DNA from 2 places in the Shewanella sp. 10N.261.52.F9 genome. Region 2 is predicted to be linked to the other one. Evidence: riboswitches for the same ligand, from Rfam matches in the RefSeq annotation. Region 2 holds a riboswitch; the other holds the start of a gene.
The links. Region 2 has a riboswitch for lysine ahead of lysC (lysine-sensitive aspartokinase 3). Riboswitches for the same ligand answer to the same signal wherever they lie in the genome.

Region 1 (6,567 bases), on a different contig from region 2:
TTTGCTGCTCGTAGCTGGTTATTCAAATTTTTTGTTTCAAAAATGAATGTCTGCTTTTTAGCATCAGCTAATCTTTCAAAGGCAATATTAAATTCAACTATATTGCTAGAAATTGACTTTTTATTCTTATTTTCGTTATACCATTTAGCATCTGAGAAGGTTTGTCTAATTAATGCCATACTCCCCATTAATGACTGCGGATAATCTTGAATTGAAGCTCCTTTGTTAAAAGCCATAAACTGACTTGTCTGGGCTTTATAAATAATGTCATTTGCTTTTTTATCAGCTAAAGATAATGCAACACCTTGGCCACGAAATATGCCGTCTAAATAACTAGACTGTACACTGGTAAAGCCATTATCTATCCATTTTTTTGCTTGTTCTTTATCTGGATAGACATAATTAAACCATTGCATTTCAGAATGTATTGCGCCATTGCTGGCATTGCCACCAATACGCTTTATTTCATAAACAGGGCCAGATGTTGATTCTACTTCCCTTTCATACTCAATAGCATAATCAGTAAAGGGATCAATAAAGCCGGGATAAACAGTATGGCCACTTAAATCAATAATATACGCATCTTCAGGCACATCATTATTTTTAACAATAGCCTTAATTTTATTATTCTCTATCAATAAGGTAGCGTTCTCTACGACTTCTCCAGGAGATAGCATCAGAGTGGCATGACTTAGGGCTGTGAGTCTTGGCGTGTTATCGGTTAGTTGCTCATTAGCAAGTAGGGCTGGCGAGCATAACAAGCTAAGTAAAGCGAGAGGAGTTTTGATTGTATGTTTACGCATTCTTCTACTTATTATTGTTAGATAAACAGGGATACAAGCAGGGTACCCTAACTTATTGGCAAAGACTAAGTAGTATTTGTAACTATCGGTGTGAAATTTTAACTTATAAACGAAAAAGCCTCGCAAATAGCGAGGCTTTTATAAATAGGTCGACTTGAAGTTAGATCAAGAAGTCTTCCATAGTACGGCCTTGTTCAAGCTGGTTCTTAAATACTGTTGGCATACGGCCTTGACCAGTCCATTGAACCATTTCGCCTTCAACTTCAATTTGGTATTTAGCTGGGCGTGGAGCACGCTTTTTAGGAGCAGCTTTAACTGCAGCACCACCAATATCATCTACAGATAAACCAATTGCTTCCATTTGCTTACGGATCTCTTCGATCTTAGCATTACGTTCTGCCATTGCTTCTTGTTCTTCTGCTTGCTGAGAAGCTTTTTCTTCAATAATTTTATCTAACTTAACTGCTAGTTCTTTTAAATCATTAAGTGATAACTCTTTTACTGCAGCTTTAAAGCGACGGCCGTGCGTCAATATTTCAAGAAAATCGCTCATAATTATTTAGGTCCGATTAAGAATAAGAGGGAATAACATTAATTGCGTAAATAATAGAAACTATTTGTCTGAGGATCAAATATTATTTTGGAATTATACATATTCATTATTTAAAACCTTTATTAGTTAAATTGAATAACAGAACGAATATGGTCGGTTAATAAATGTTTTATAGCTGTTTAATTCAAGCAAATGTTATGTAGTGTCAACCTGAATGAACAGGTGTTTGAAACCTAGTTGACGTTAACGTTAACAGCACGTAAAGTGAGCTTAATTTTGGTAATCGCAGCTTGGTAATATATTGCTGTTAGGTTGCTTAATCCCAATCATTATAAGAGACGTAAGAAGGAAGCCCTATGAAAGTATTGGTGCCAGTTAAACGTGTCGTCGATGCCAACGTAAAGGTCAGAGTTAACGCTGACAATACCGGTGTTGATACCGCAAACTTGAAAATGGCGATTAACCCATTTTGTGAAATCGCTGTTGAAGAAGCCGTTCGTTTAAAGGAAGCCGGAAGCGCCTCTGAAATTGTGGTATTAAGTATTGGACCTAAAGCGTCACAAGAGCAATTAAGAACGGCATTAGCATTGGGCGCTGATCGCGCTATCCATATTGAAACTGACGAAGATTTAGTGCCTCTTTCAATCGCTAAGTTGATTCATGCTGTACAACAAAAAGAGCAAGCGCAACTGGTTATCTTAGGTAAGCAGTCTATTGATGGTGACAATAACCAAACCGGGCAAATGCTTGCAGCTATCGCTAAAATGCCTCAGGCAACTTTTGCTTCTGAAGTAAAGCTCGATGGCGACAAGTTAGTCGTTACGCGTGAAATAGATGGCGGCCTGCAAACAGTTAACTTATCACTGCCTGCGGTAGTTACTGCAGATCTACGTTTGAACGAGCCTCGCTATGCCAAGCTACCTAATATTATGAAAGCTAAGCGCAAGCCACTTGAGTCGTTAACGCCTACTGATTTTGACGTAACACTTAAATCTCATCAAAACATTATTAAAGTGGCTCCGCCAGCAGAACGCAGCGGTGGCATTATGGTGGGTTCTGTTGAAGAGCTAGTTGAAAAGTTAAAAAATGAAGCGAAGGTGATCTAATGGCGATTTTAGTATTAGCAGAACACGATAACGTTAGCTTAAAACTCGATACCGCTAAAGTTGTGGCTTGTGGCCAAGCGATTGGTGGTGACATTGATGTATTAGTTGTTGGTCACGACTGCGCTGCAGTAGCCACAGAAGCACAAAAACTAAATGGAGTACGTAATGTTTTAGTCGCTGACTCTGCATCTTACGCTAATCATCTTGCTGAAAACGTATCAGACCTTATGTTGGCTATTGCTGCTGATTACGAGCATGTTTTAGCTGCAGCTTCTAGCTTTGGTAAAGATGTACTGCCGCGTGTTGCAGCGTTACTTGATGTATCTCAGTTATCTGAAGTCATTGAAGTGGTGAGTAGCGATACATTTGTTCGTCCAGTTTATGCGGGTAACGCATTAGCGACTGTGCAAAGCTTAGATGACAAGAAAGTGATGACAATACGTTCAAGCGCTTTTGATGCCGTCGCAACAGATGGTAGTGCAGAGTTAGTTACGCTTTCACAAGATATTTCGCCACAAGTTGAATTTGTTGAGCAAAGCTTAACAGAGTCAGAGCGTCCAGAATTGGGTAGCGCATCGGTAGTGGTATCTGGCGGTCGTGCATTAGGTAACAGCGAAAACTTCGGTATTTTAGAGCAACTAGCTGACAAACTCGGTGGTGCATTGGGCGCGTCTCGTGCTGCAGTTGATGCCGGTTATGTGCCAAACGATTTACAAGTTGGTCAAACGGGTAAGATTGTTGCACCTGATTTGTATATAGCGGTAGGTATTTCTGGTGCTATTCAACATCTTGCAGGTATGAAAGATTCTAAAGTGATTGTGGCGATAAACAAAGATCCTGAAGCACCTATTTTCCAGGTGGCAGACTACGGTCTTGAAGCTGATCTGTTTGAAGCTGTACCACAATTACTGGCTCAACTTTAATCGATTCGCGCGGTCATACCGATAACGCGGTTAACAGCAATCTCAAGTCGGTTGTGAATATACGGTTTTATTTGTGTTAACCAGTGTAGGTGTTATTTGGTATTGTGTGTGATCTGTGTCACGATAAGCGGCTTTAGGGTAGCATCTCTAAAGCCGCTTATGTTTTTATGTCCGTCACGCTTTTTGAGCTAGTCTTAAATTGCGTCCTGAGAAGTAGAGGTGCATTAAATATCAGTATCGATAAGTAGGGTGATTCCGCTGATCTATCGAGAAAGGATTTGATGCCGAAGTGACATAGCATATCGGGGCTTGTTGCTGGGGCTGTGACCAAATAGGGACAGCACTGCCATAGTATCTCTTATCTGGAAGATAAGAGATTTTTATATTAATGACGAACCATTAATATGGCTATGGAGCGCTACTGATAGGACAGGTGTAATCAGATATCTATTGCTATATCCCACCAGTTCAGTCGGCCTCCATTCGTATTTAGCGAAGAAATTAAAAAAATGACAATTATAAGCTATGCCGATTCGGCTTTATCGCTACTACCTCCGGTAGTCGCAATCGTACTGGCGATGTTAACGCGTCGTGTTTTACTCTCCTTAGGTGTGGGCATTTTATTGGGAGCTTTATTGCTTACCGATTTTTCTGCCATGCAAACAGCACAATATCTTGGAGAAAAAGTGTCAGCTCTAGTATGGGATGATGGAGCTTTTAACAGCTGGAACCTCTATATTCTTGGCTTCTTAGTATTACTAGGAATGATCACTGCGCTAATCACCGTAAGTGGTTCAGCGAGAGCTTTTGCTGACTGGGCTCGTACTCATATTCGTAATAAACGCGACGCCAAACTATTAACTATGTTTTTAGGTTGTGTGGTATTTATTGATGATTACTTCAATAGTTTAGTTGTAGGTAGTGTGGCAAGACCACTTACTGACAGATACTACATTTCACGCAGTAAACTGGCTTATTTGCTGGACTCAACTGCCGCACCGATTTGTGTTATCTCACCTGTATCAAGCTGGGGAGCATACATTATCGCTTTGATTGGCGGCATCTTAACTGCTCATGGTTTTACTGATACCGGCCACTTAAGTGTGTTCGTGCAGATGATCCCAATGAACTTCTACGCGATTTTTGCACTGCTATTATTGCTTTGTGTTGCCTTAATGGGTCTTGACATTGGTCCTATGCGTCAACATGAGTTAAGAGCGCAAAAAGGTGAGCTTTATGACGAGTCTAAAGGTTTGCCACCTGGAGCTAACTCAGACTTACCAGAAGCGGATACAGGTAAGATCATGGGCTTATTCCTACCGATCACAGTACTTGTGTTTGCTACTTTCTACTTTATGGTTAGTAGCGGCGGTGATGCATTAGCAGCAAAAGGTGCTGAGTTTAGCTTGATTGGTGCTTTCGAAAATACCGACGTCGGTTCATCACTATTCTTTGGTGCTGCAATTGGATTAGCGGTAACACTAGCGCTAGTTATTTACCAAGGCGTTGCTAAATCGATGATCGCAAAAGGCCTGTTTGAAGGCGCTAAGTCGATGCTACCTGCTATCTATATCTTACTTTTTGCTTGGACAATCGCAGGTGTGATTGGTCAACTAGAAACAGGTAAGTACATGGCAAGCCTAGCAACCGGTAATATTCCATTTGCGATGTTACCTGCTGTGTTGTTTATTCTTGCAGGTTTAACCGCTTTCTCAACCGGCACTAGCTGGGGTACCTTCGGTATCATGTTGCCAATTGCAGCAGATATGGCGATGGGTAGTCACACCGGCATGATGCTACCAATGCTTGCATCAGTGCTTGCTGGTGCGGTATTTGGTGACCATTGTTCACCGATTTCAGATACTACGATTTTGTCGTCAACAGGTGCTAACTGTCATCACATTGACCACGTAATGACACAGCTGCCTTACGCGTTGATTGTTGCAGGGATCAGCATGGTGGGTTATCTAGTATTAGGTTTCACTGAGTCTGTTACTGCAGGTCTGGTTGCTTGTAGCGTATTGTTCGTGATTAGTATTATTGTGCTACGCATTAAAGCCTGTTCGCCTGATGCAGCATGTAAGCAGTAAGGCGACATTATCATTGGCTTAGTGATTAAAGGCTAATTCCAAAGATAATTAAAACCGCTCTTTATCGAGCGGTTTTTTATTGGCTGAAATTTTTGCTAAGGAAAGCTAGGAATCATTAGATATAAAAAAAGCTCCCAGATTAGGGAGCTTTCATTTTAAGCTTTAGCGTTAACACTCGCTCTGCTTATTGCAGACTAACCTTGAGCCGGATTAGATTAAGCCACGACGCTCTAACGTTAGTTTAAGCCACGACGCTCTAGCAGTGCTTCAGTTGTTGGCTCTTGGCCTCTAAAGGCTTTGTAAGCATCCATAGGTGCCACTGTGTTGCCCACTTCGCGAATGGTTTTTCTAAACTTCATACCGATTTCACGGTCAAGCCCGCCTTGAGTTTGTACGTAAGCAAACGCATCAGCTGCTAGAATTTCACTCCACATGTAGGCGTAGTAACTTGCTGAGTAACCACCTGGGAACGCATGGGCAAAGTAAGTTGACTTATAACGTGGCGGTACTGCTGGTAGATTGACGCCGTGCTTTTTAAGTGCAGCCGCTTCAAAGCTAGCAACATCTTGCAGTGGGCTACCGGCCTTAAGTGTGTGCCACTCAAGATCCAATAGGGCTGCTGACATATACTCTAAGGTGTCAAAACCTTGGTTAAAGCTGCGTGATTTTAATAGCTTTTCAAGTAGCTCTTTTGGAATAGGCTCACCAGTTTCATAGTGCTTGGCGTAGTTGGCTAACACTTTAGGGTGCGCAGCCCAATCTTCTTCAAAGGTTGATGGGAACTCAACAAAGTCGCGTGATACTGATGTGCCTGACAGTGTTGGGTATTTCACTTTTGAGAACATGCCGTGAGTACCGTGGCCCATTTCATGGAACATAGTGGTGACTTCATCGTAGCTAACAAATGTTGGCTCACCAGCTGGCGCTTTTTTAATGTTCATTACGTTAATCACAACAGGCTTGTTGTTTAATAACTCAGATTGGGCCACAAATGAACTCATCCACGCGCCACCACGCTTACCTTCACGTGAGAAGTAATCGGCGTAGAAAATAGCCATGCTGCTGCCATCTTCATCGAACATTTCGTAGGCT
Region 2 (6,567 bases):
AACACTTATTGCAGCAAGGCTATATTGTTTATCAGCTCGATAACCGTGGCTCAGCTCATCGCGGTACCAAGTTTGAATATGTGATTTACAAGCAGCTTGGTGAAGTAGAAGTGAATGATCAAAAGGTGGGCGTGGATCACCTGCGTACTCTGCCTTACGTTGATAGTGACAACATTGCTATCTATGGTCATAGCTATGGCGGCTACATGGCACTAATGAGCCTATTTAAAGCGCCAGACTACTTTAAAGCGGCAATTTCTGGTGCACCGGTATCTGACTGGTCTTTGTATGACACTCACTACACAGAGCGTTATATGGGGAATCCTAACACCAATGCTAAAGGCTATGAGGCGAGTAGTGTGCTGCCGTATGTTGGTGGCTATGAGTCAGGATTGCTGATGTACCATGGCATGGCTGACGATAACGTATTATTTGAAAACAGTACTCGGGTTTACAAGGCGCTGCAGGATGAAGGCAAGTTGTTCCAGATGATCGATTATCCAGGCTCTAAGCACTCGATGCGTGGTGAAAAGGTGCGAGTGCACTTATATCGCTCGTTAGCTGACTTTTTAGACCGAAATCTAAAGCACTAATTTGAATGTTTTTTTATTAATATAAAGGGCTTAGTTGACAGTTTATTAGTTTACTTGGCTGTCGAAATTAGTTTAATGCACACTTGGCTAGACGGTATCATTAATTTTACTTAACCGTCTAAGTTAAGTTTGTTATTTCGCTTAAAGAGGCTTTTTATAAGAGCCTTATGGATTGGCCTGCTAAGCTATTATGGCTAAGCCAATACTTATAGTACTTTTGAATAAGCTAAATAAATTTTACTATTACTTTTTAGGTATATATTAATTTAAGGTTTATCTTAAACAAATATTAATCTTATTGAGGTTTAAGCAAGCTCTGATAATAACAATTGTAGCTGCAAATATAACAACAGCATCGCTGCCGAAATATAAATATCAGCCATAAAAAAAGCCAGTCAATCGACTGGCTTTTCAGTTTATACTGAGAAACAGTATAAGTTGTGGGACTTGGAATTAATCTTCCAAGCTACCACAGAAACGGTAACCTTCACCGTGAATAGTTGCGATGATTTCTGGCGTATCTGGTAAGCTTTCGAAGTGCTTACGAATACGACGGATTGTTACGTCAACTGTACGGTCATGTGGCTTAAGCTCGCGGCCAGTCATCTTCATTAGAAGGTCTGCGCGGCTTAGGATCTTACCTGGGTTCTCTACAAAGTGAAGCATCGCGCGGAATTCGCTGCGTGGTAGCTTGTACGACTCACCTTGTGGGCTTACTAGAGAGCGACTGTTGATTTCAAGGCTCCAACCGTTGAAACGGTAGAACTCAACTGCACTTTTCTCTTCTGAATCTGTACCAGTGCTATTAACGCGAGTTAATAGGTTACGAGCACGGATTGTCAATTCACGTGGATTGAATGGCTTAGTGATATAATCATCAGCACCAATTTCAAGACCCAAAATCTTATCAACTTCGTTATCACGGCCAGTTAGGAAGATTAGACCGATGTTATTAATTTCACGAAGTTCACGAGCTAATAAAAGGCCGTTTTTACCTGGTAAGTTAATATCCATAACTACCAAGTTAACTTTGTTGTCTTGCATAGCCTTATGCATTTCAGCGCCGTCATTGGCTTCAGTTACCACATATCCTTCTGCTTCAAAAATACTTCTAAGTGTGTTTCTTGTTACTGCTTCATCTTCAACAATCAGAATGTGCGGGTTTTGCATATTAATTACCTAATTTCTGTCAATTCTAACCATGAGTATAAAAAGGTTATACTCCATCTAGTTATGCTGATAATTCACTGATACACGTAGGTGCTTTCAAATTTGGTTCGAAACAGCAACACACTGCATGCGCTAGCAAAGTATGGGTATCTCACATATGGAAAAACGTGAACTGTTTAAACTTTGATTAACAATAGTAGAAAAAGTTTCCTTAGCTACCGTTTTTTATCAAGTTTAAATGTTAAATCAACAATAGTTCACATTTGATACAGCTGTGTGGATTACTCTTCTGTCTGTTTCTGGTATGTGTAACAAAATGTGTTCGTTACATGTATCAGAGTGAGCTAATCAACGAGCCTTATTGTACTCGTTTTAGGCATTTGTTAACAAATGAAATGTTAATAAAATTCCTCGACGATATGATTTAGATCACTATTGCAAAACTATCTATTTGATTTTATTGGTTTTGGTAAAATCTCTTTCTGTGATCTATATCACTGGACTGGGAAGCGCTAACGAGTTTGCTATAATAATCGCACCTAAAACGGAGAATTTGTTAGCAATGAATAACTCAGTCGACAGCCTCTGGCATTACTATCAACAAACAGAGTTTCTCTTTACTCAAATGTTATCTACGCAATTATCCTTCGCTATTATCACCGCTTATAACCCGAAAGGAGAGCTGTTGTCTCCTTGCCAAAATGGGCTGTTAGATCGCAAGTTGCAACATGAAATAAACAGATTAGGCTTACCTTATCGCGCGATGATCGGTGCTTCTCAAGATCGTTCTCATATGGAAAAAAGTTGGGCTGTTTCGACTGATAAAGCATCGGCAGTCAGGCTAGGTTGTTTGTTTAATCAGAACGCTATCTTTTATATAGAAGCTGATACTTTGCAGCTAGTGCCATGTCTAATGTCGAGAGAGGAAACCTCACTCGGTGCATTTTCTCCAAGGGTGGATTGGGTGTTAGATCTGCCTGATATTGCTTAAAACTAAATCAAATTAGATTTCCGTTGACTTGATTGGTTAAATTTTGATATTTTTCAGATTCTTGTTTTTGTATACAAAGCAAACATAGCTAGTATAGAAAATGAGTGCAGAAGAGGAGCGCTAACTAGGTAGTAAGTTTAAGGGGCCAAACCCGTTGATAACTTATGAGGGAGATTAGCGCCGAGATATTCATAGCAAATTTGGTTGTGCTTGAATGTTGGTCGTGCAGGCTGAATCCTGGCGATTGTCACCGATATTTATTATGGTGGAGAGCTTCTGGTGACGATCGCTGTTTCCCATCTTTTGGGGTGCATATCATAGCACCAGGCTCTTCGAACGAAGTTAGTTCGGAGCTTATTCATGTTAGTTGTTCAAAAAAACACTCATTTTTACCCGTGTCAGCCTTACCTTTTGTTAGCAAATGAGGGGGGCTCGTTATGCCTGTAATTCCAAATTCTACAGCCAGTTCAACAGAAGCACTGGCAGATATTCCTTTACTGCGAGTTGCCAAATTTGGTGGTACATCGGTTGCCGATTATGAAGCTATGCAGCGCTGTGCCGATATTATTATCAGTAACCCACAAACACGAGTGGTGGTGGTAAGCGCTTCAAGCGGTGTCACTAATAAGTTAGTGGCGTTAACCCAAGAAGAAACCAGCTCGGAACAGTCGAAAGCTTTAATTAAAAGTATTGCCTCAATTCAATATCAGATCCTCGATAGATTAGGCAATCCTAGTGATGTTGCTGCGCAAATTGATAAAGTACTTAGCCATATCGCTACGTTAAGCGAGCGTCTTAAGTTGACGCGAAGCAAAGCGGTGATGGATGAGTTATTGTCTCAAGGCGAAATGTGTTCATCAGTCTTTTTTGCTGCGGTCCTTAGAGACAAAGGAGCCTGCTCTGCAGCATTTGATGTTCGCCAAGTACTGCGTACAGACAGTCATCATGGGCGTGCAGAACCGCAAATTGAGCTGATAGCAGAGCTTACGGCTGCACATTTACAGCCATTACTCACGGACCAAGTGATTGTCACGCAGGGTTTTGTTGGCGCCGACAGCGAAGGCAATACCACGACTTTAGGTCGTGGAGGTAGTGATTACTCTGCAGCTTTATTGGCAGAAGCCTTGCAGGCTAATGCAGTTGAGATCTGGACCGATGTGGCAGGCATTTATACCACTGACCCAAGACTTGCACCTAACGCTACGCCGATTGCTGAAATCAGTTTCAATGAAGCGGCTGAGATGGCGACTTTTGGCGCTAAGGTTTTACACCCTGCAACTATATTGCCGGCGGTTAGACAAAAGATTCAGGTGTTTGTTGGCTCAAGTTGGGCGCCAGAACAAGGTGGCACTTGGATCCGTCACAAGGTATCTAGCGAACCTGTATATCGCGCTGTAGCACTACGACGCGACCAAACTTTGCTAAACCTTCATAGCTTACAGATGTTACATGCCCAAGGTTTCTTAGCTGAGACTTTCGCCACTTTAGCTAAGCATAAGATTAGTGTTGATTTGATCACTACATCAGAGGTGAATGTTGCACTTACTCTAGATAAAACAGGCTCAGACTCAAGTGGCCAAGGCTTGCTGAGCGAGGCTCTGTTACAAGAGCTATCACAACATTGCCGAGTACGAGTGGAAGAGAATTTAGCACTAGTTGCGGTGATTGGTAACAATATTGCTTCTACAGCTGGCGTATGCCGCCGGGTTTTTGAAGTGTTAGAAGCCTACAATGTGCGCATGATTTGCCAAGGAGCAAGCCCACATAACTTGTGTATTTTGGTCGATGAATCGGAAGCGGGCAATGTGATCCGAGCACTTCATGAGAACTTATTTGAAGCTTGATATGTAATGCATAATCTAGGTTTATATGAGCCTAGCAGATGAGGAAGTTGATATTTTATGAGCTTTACCCAGTCACACCTTAAGGTGGGTGAATTGGCAACCGGGCAGGAACTTACTGTTCCGGTTTATCGTATCGAAGCCACTTGCAACAATGCGCCAAAGGTGTTTATTCAAGCGAATGTTCACGGTGCTGAAGTGCAAGGTAATGCGGTTATTTTTCAATTGATGAAACGATTGGAAACTATGGATGTAAAAGGTGAGGTAACTTTGCTGCCTTTAGCTAATCCGTTGGGGATTAACCAAAAGAGTGGTGAGTTTACTTTAGGCCGTTTTGATCCGATAACCGGAGTTAATTGGAACCGTGAGTACCTTGATCATAAGGTGAATATAGCGGCTTGGTATCAACTACATCTCCATCTTGATGACGCTGCATTAGTACAAGCCTACCGTTTGTATTTAATTGAGTCTTGTCAGACGACATTAGCTAATGAGTGGGGGGTGACAACAGGCAAGCGCTTAGCTGTCACTTTACAATCATTAGCCCATGAAGCGGATATTGTGATTGATCTGCATACCGGCCCAAAATCTTGCAAACATATGTATTGTCCAGAATATGATATGGCCTCTGCATCGTTTTTCTCTATCCCTTTTTCATTGGTGATCCCTAATGATTTTGGCGGTGCGATGGATGAAGCAGCTTTTTGCCCATGGTGGCAACTTTCCGATTATCTCGAAACTCAAGGGCGCAGCTTGAAGGTACCTGTTGCTGCATTTACCCTGGAGCTTGGCAGTCAAGAATTAATTGATATGGATGATGCGGCGAGTGATGCGATGGGGATCTTAGCCTACCTAAGCCATAGAGGAGTGATTACTGACAAGGTCGAGCCTGCCAAGATGGCAAGACATGGCTGTTATCTAAAAGATTATAAAAAGTATCACGCACCCAAGGCTGGCTTAGTTGAGTATCAAGCAAAGCTGGGTCATATGCTTGATGCCGGCAAATCGTTAGCAAATATTCTAAGACTAGATAGATACGGAACTAATGAAGAGTTTACCAAGCTGGCATTGACTCAAGACTGTGTGCCTATCCTGCATTTTGCCTCTGCTTCTGTCTATCAAGGGACCGAGCTTTACAAGGTAATGACCAACCTTTTTGAGCTTTAGTCTTTAGAAGTACCAAATAGTATTACAGATTTAATCGAACAAATAAAAAAGGGAGCCATAGGCTCCCTTTTTCTATTGCGAATTCACGCTTATTTATACTTACTTATTGCGACGACGTAAGCCTGCAAATGGTAGAAGAACTAGTGCTAACCATCCTAATGAACCACCACCTGAAGATTTCTCTTCCTTAGCAGTTACAGCGATAGTTGCGCTACCCGCTTCACTTTCTGCACGGCCATCAGATGCAACAACTGAGAACACATAATCGTTTGTGCCTGCAGGTGCTGTAAATACGATAGATGAACCGCCATTAGTGAAGCTAACGCTTGGGCCTGATGTTTGAGTCCAAGTGTAAGTTAGCTCATCACCGTCAGCGTCTTTACCGTTAGCTTTTGCTGTAACTACAAAGCCTTCAGTACTTGTCATGCCTGATGGAGAAACCGTTGGTACAGTGTTGTTAATCTCAACAGTAACTGTTGCAGCTTCAGAACGATTACCCATAGTGTCAATTGCTACCACTTCAGCAACCATTGACTCGCTTTGCTGATCAATAACTGCATCTTCGCTTAGCTTAACAGTACCGTCTTTTTCGATTACCAACATGTTGTTGTTGCTGCTGATTACCACAAACTCAGAGAATGGGCTTGTTAGCATATCTGGGTCAGTAGCCATTAGCATACCAAGCTCAGTGCCTGCTTCAGCGCCTTTATCTACAGATAGCATAGTATCTTCAACAGTCGGTGCAGAGTTACCTTCATCGGTAGTGTTTGCCGTAATAGACATTGAACCGTTGTCAGATAGGAAG

Region 1: linked by a shared signal. The riboswitch ahead of AB4298_RS14825 (Na+/H+ antiporter NhaC family protein) and the one ahead of lysC (lysine-sensitive aspartokinase 3) in region 2 are both predicted to bind lysine.

The regions. Positions count from the first base shown of each region.
Region 1 is NZ_JBFRNX010000023.1:75,139-81,705, reverse strand. Features, by position in the region: gene AB4298_RS14845 (amidohydrolase family protein) at 1-803, opposite strand, end outside; gene AB4298_RS14840 (H-NS histone family protein) at 964-1,356, opposite strand; gene AB4298_RS14835 (electron transfer flavoprotein subunit beta/FixA family protein) at 1,713-2,462, shown strand; gene AB4298_RS14830 (electron transfer flavoprotein subunit alpha/FixB family protein) at 2,462-3,385, shown strand; lysine riboswitch at 3,592-3,814, shown strand; gene AB4298_RS14825 (Na+/H+ antiporter NhaC family protein) at 3,895-5,475, shown strand; gene AB4298_RS14820 (M3 family metallopeptidase) at 5,712-6,567, opposite strand, start outside.
Region 2 is NZ_JBFRNX010000013.1:211,124-217,690, reverse strand. Features, by position in the region: gene AB4298_RS10010 (S9 family peptidase) at 1-593, shown strand, start outside; gene arcA (two-component system response regulator ArcA) at 1,047-1,763, opposite strand; gene AB4298_RS10000 (DUF3293 domain-containing protein) at 2,326-2,754, shown strand; lysine riboswitch at 2,857-3,038, shown strand; gene lysC (lysine-sensitive aspartokinase 3) at 3,192-4,598, shown strand; gene AB4298_RS09990 (succinylglutamate desuccinylase/aspartoacylase family protein) at 4,656-5,762, shown strand; gene AB4298_RS09985 (S8 family serine peptidase) at 5,862-6,567, opposite strand, start outside.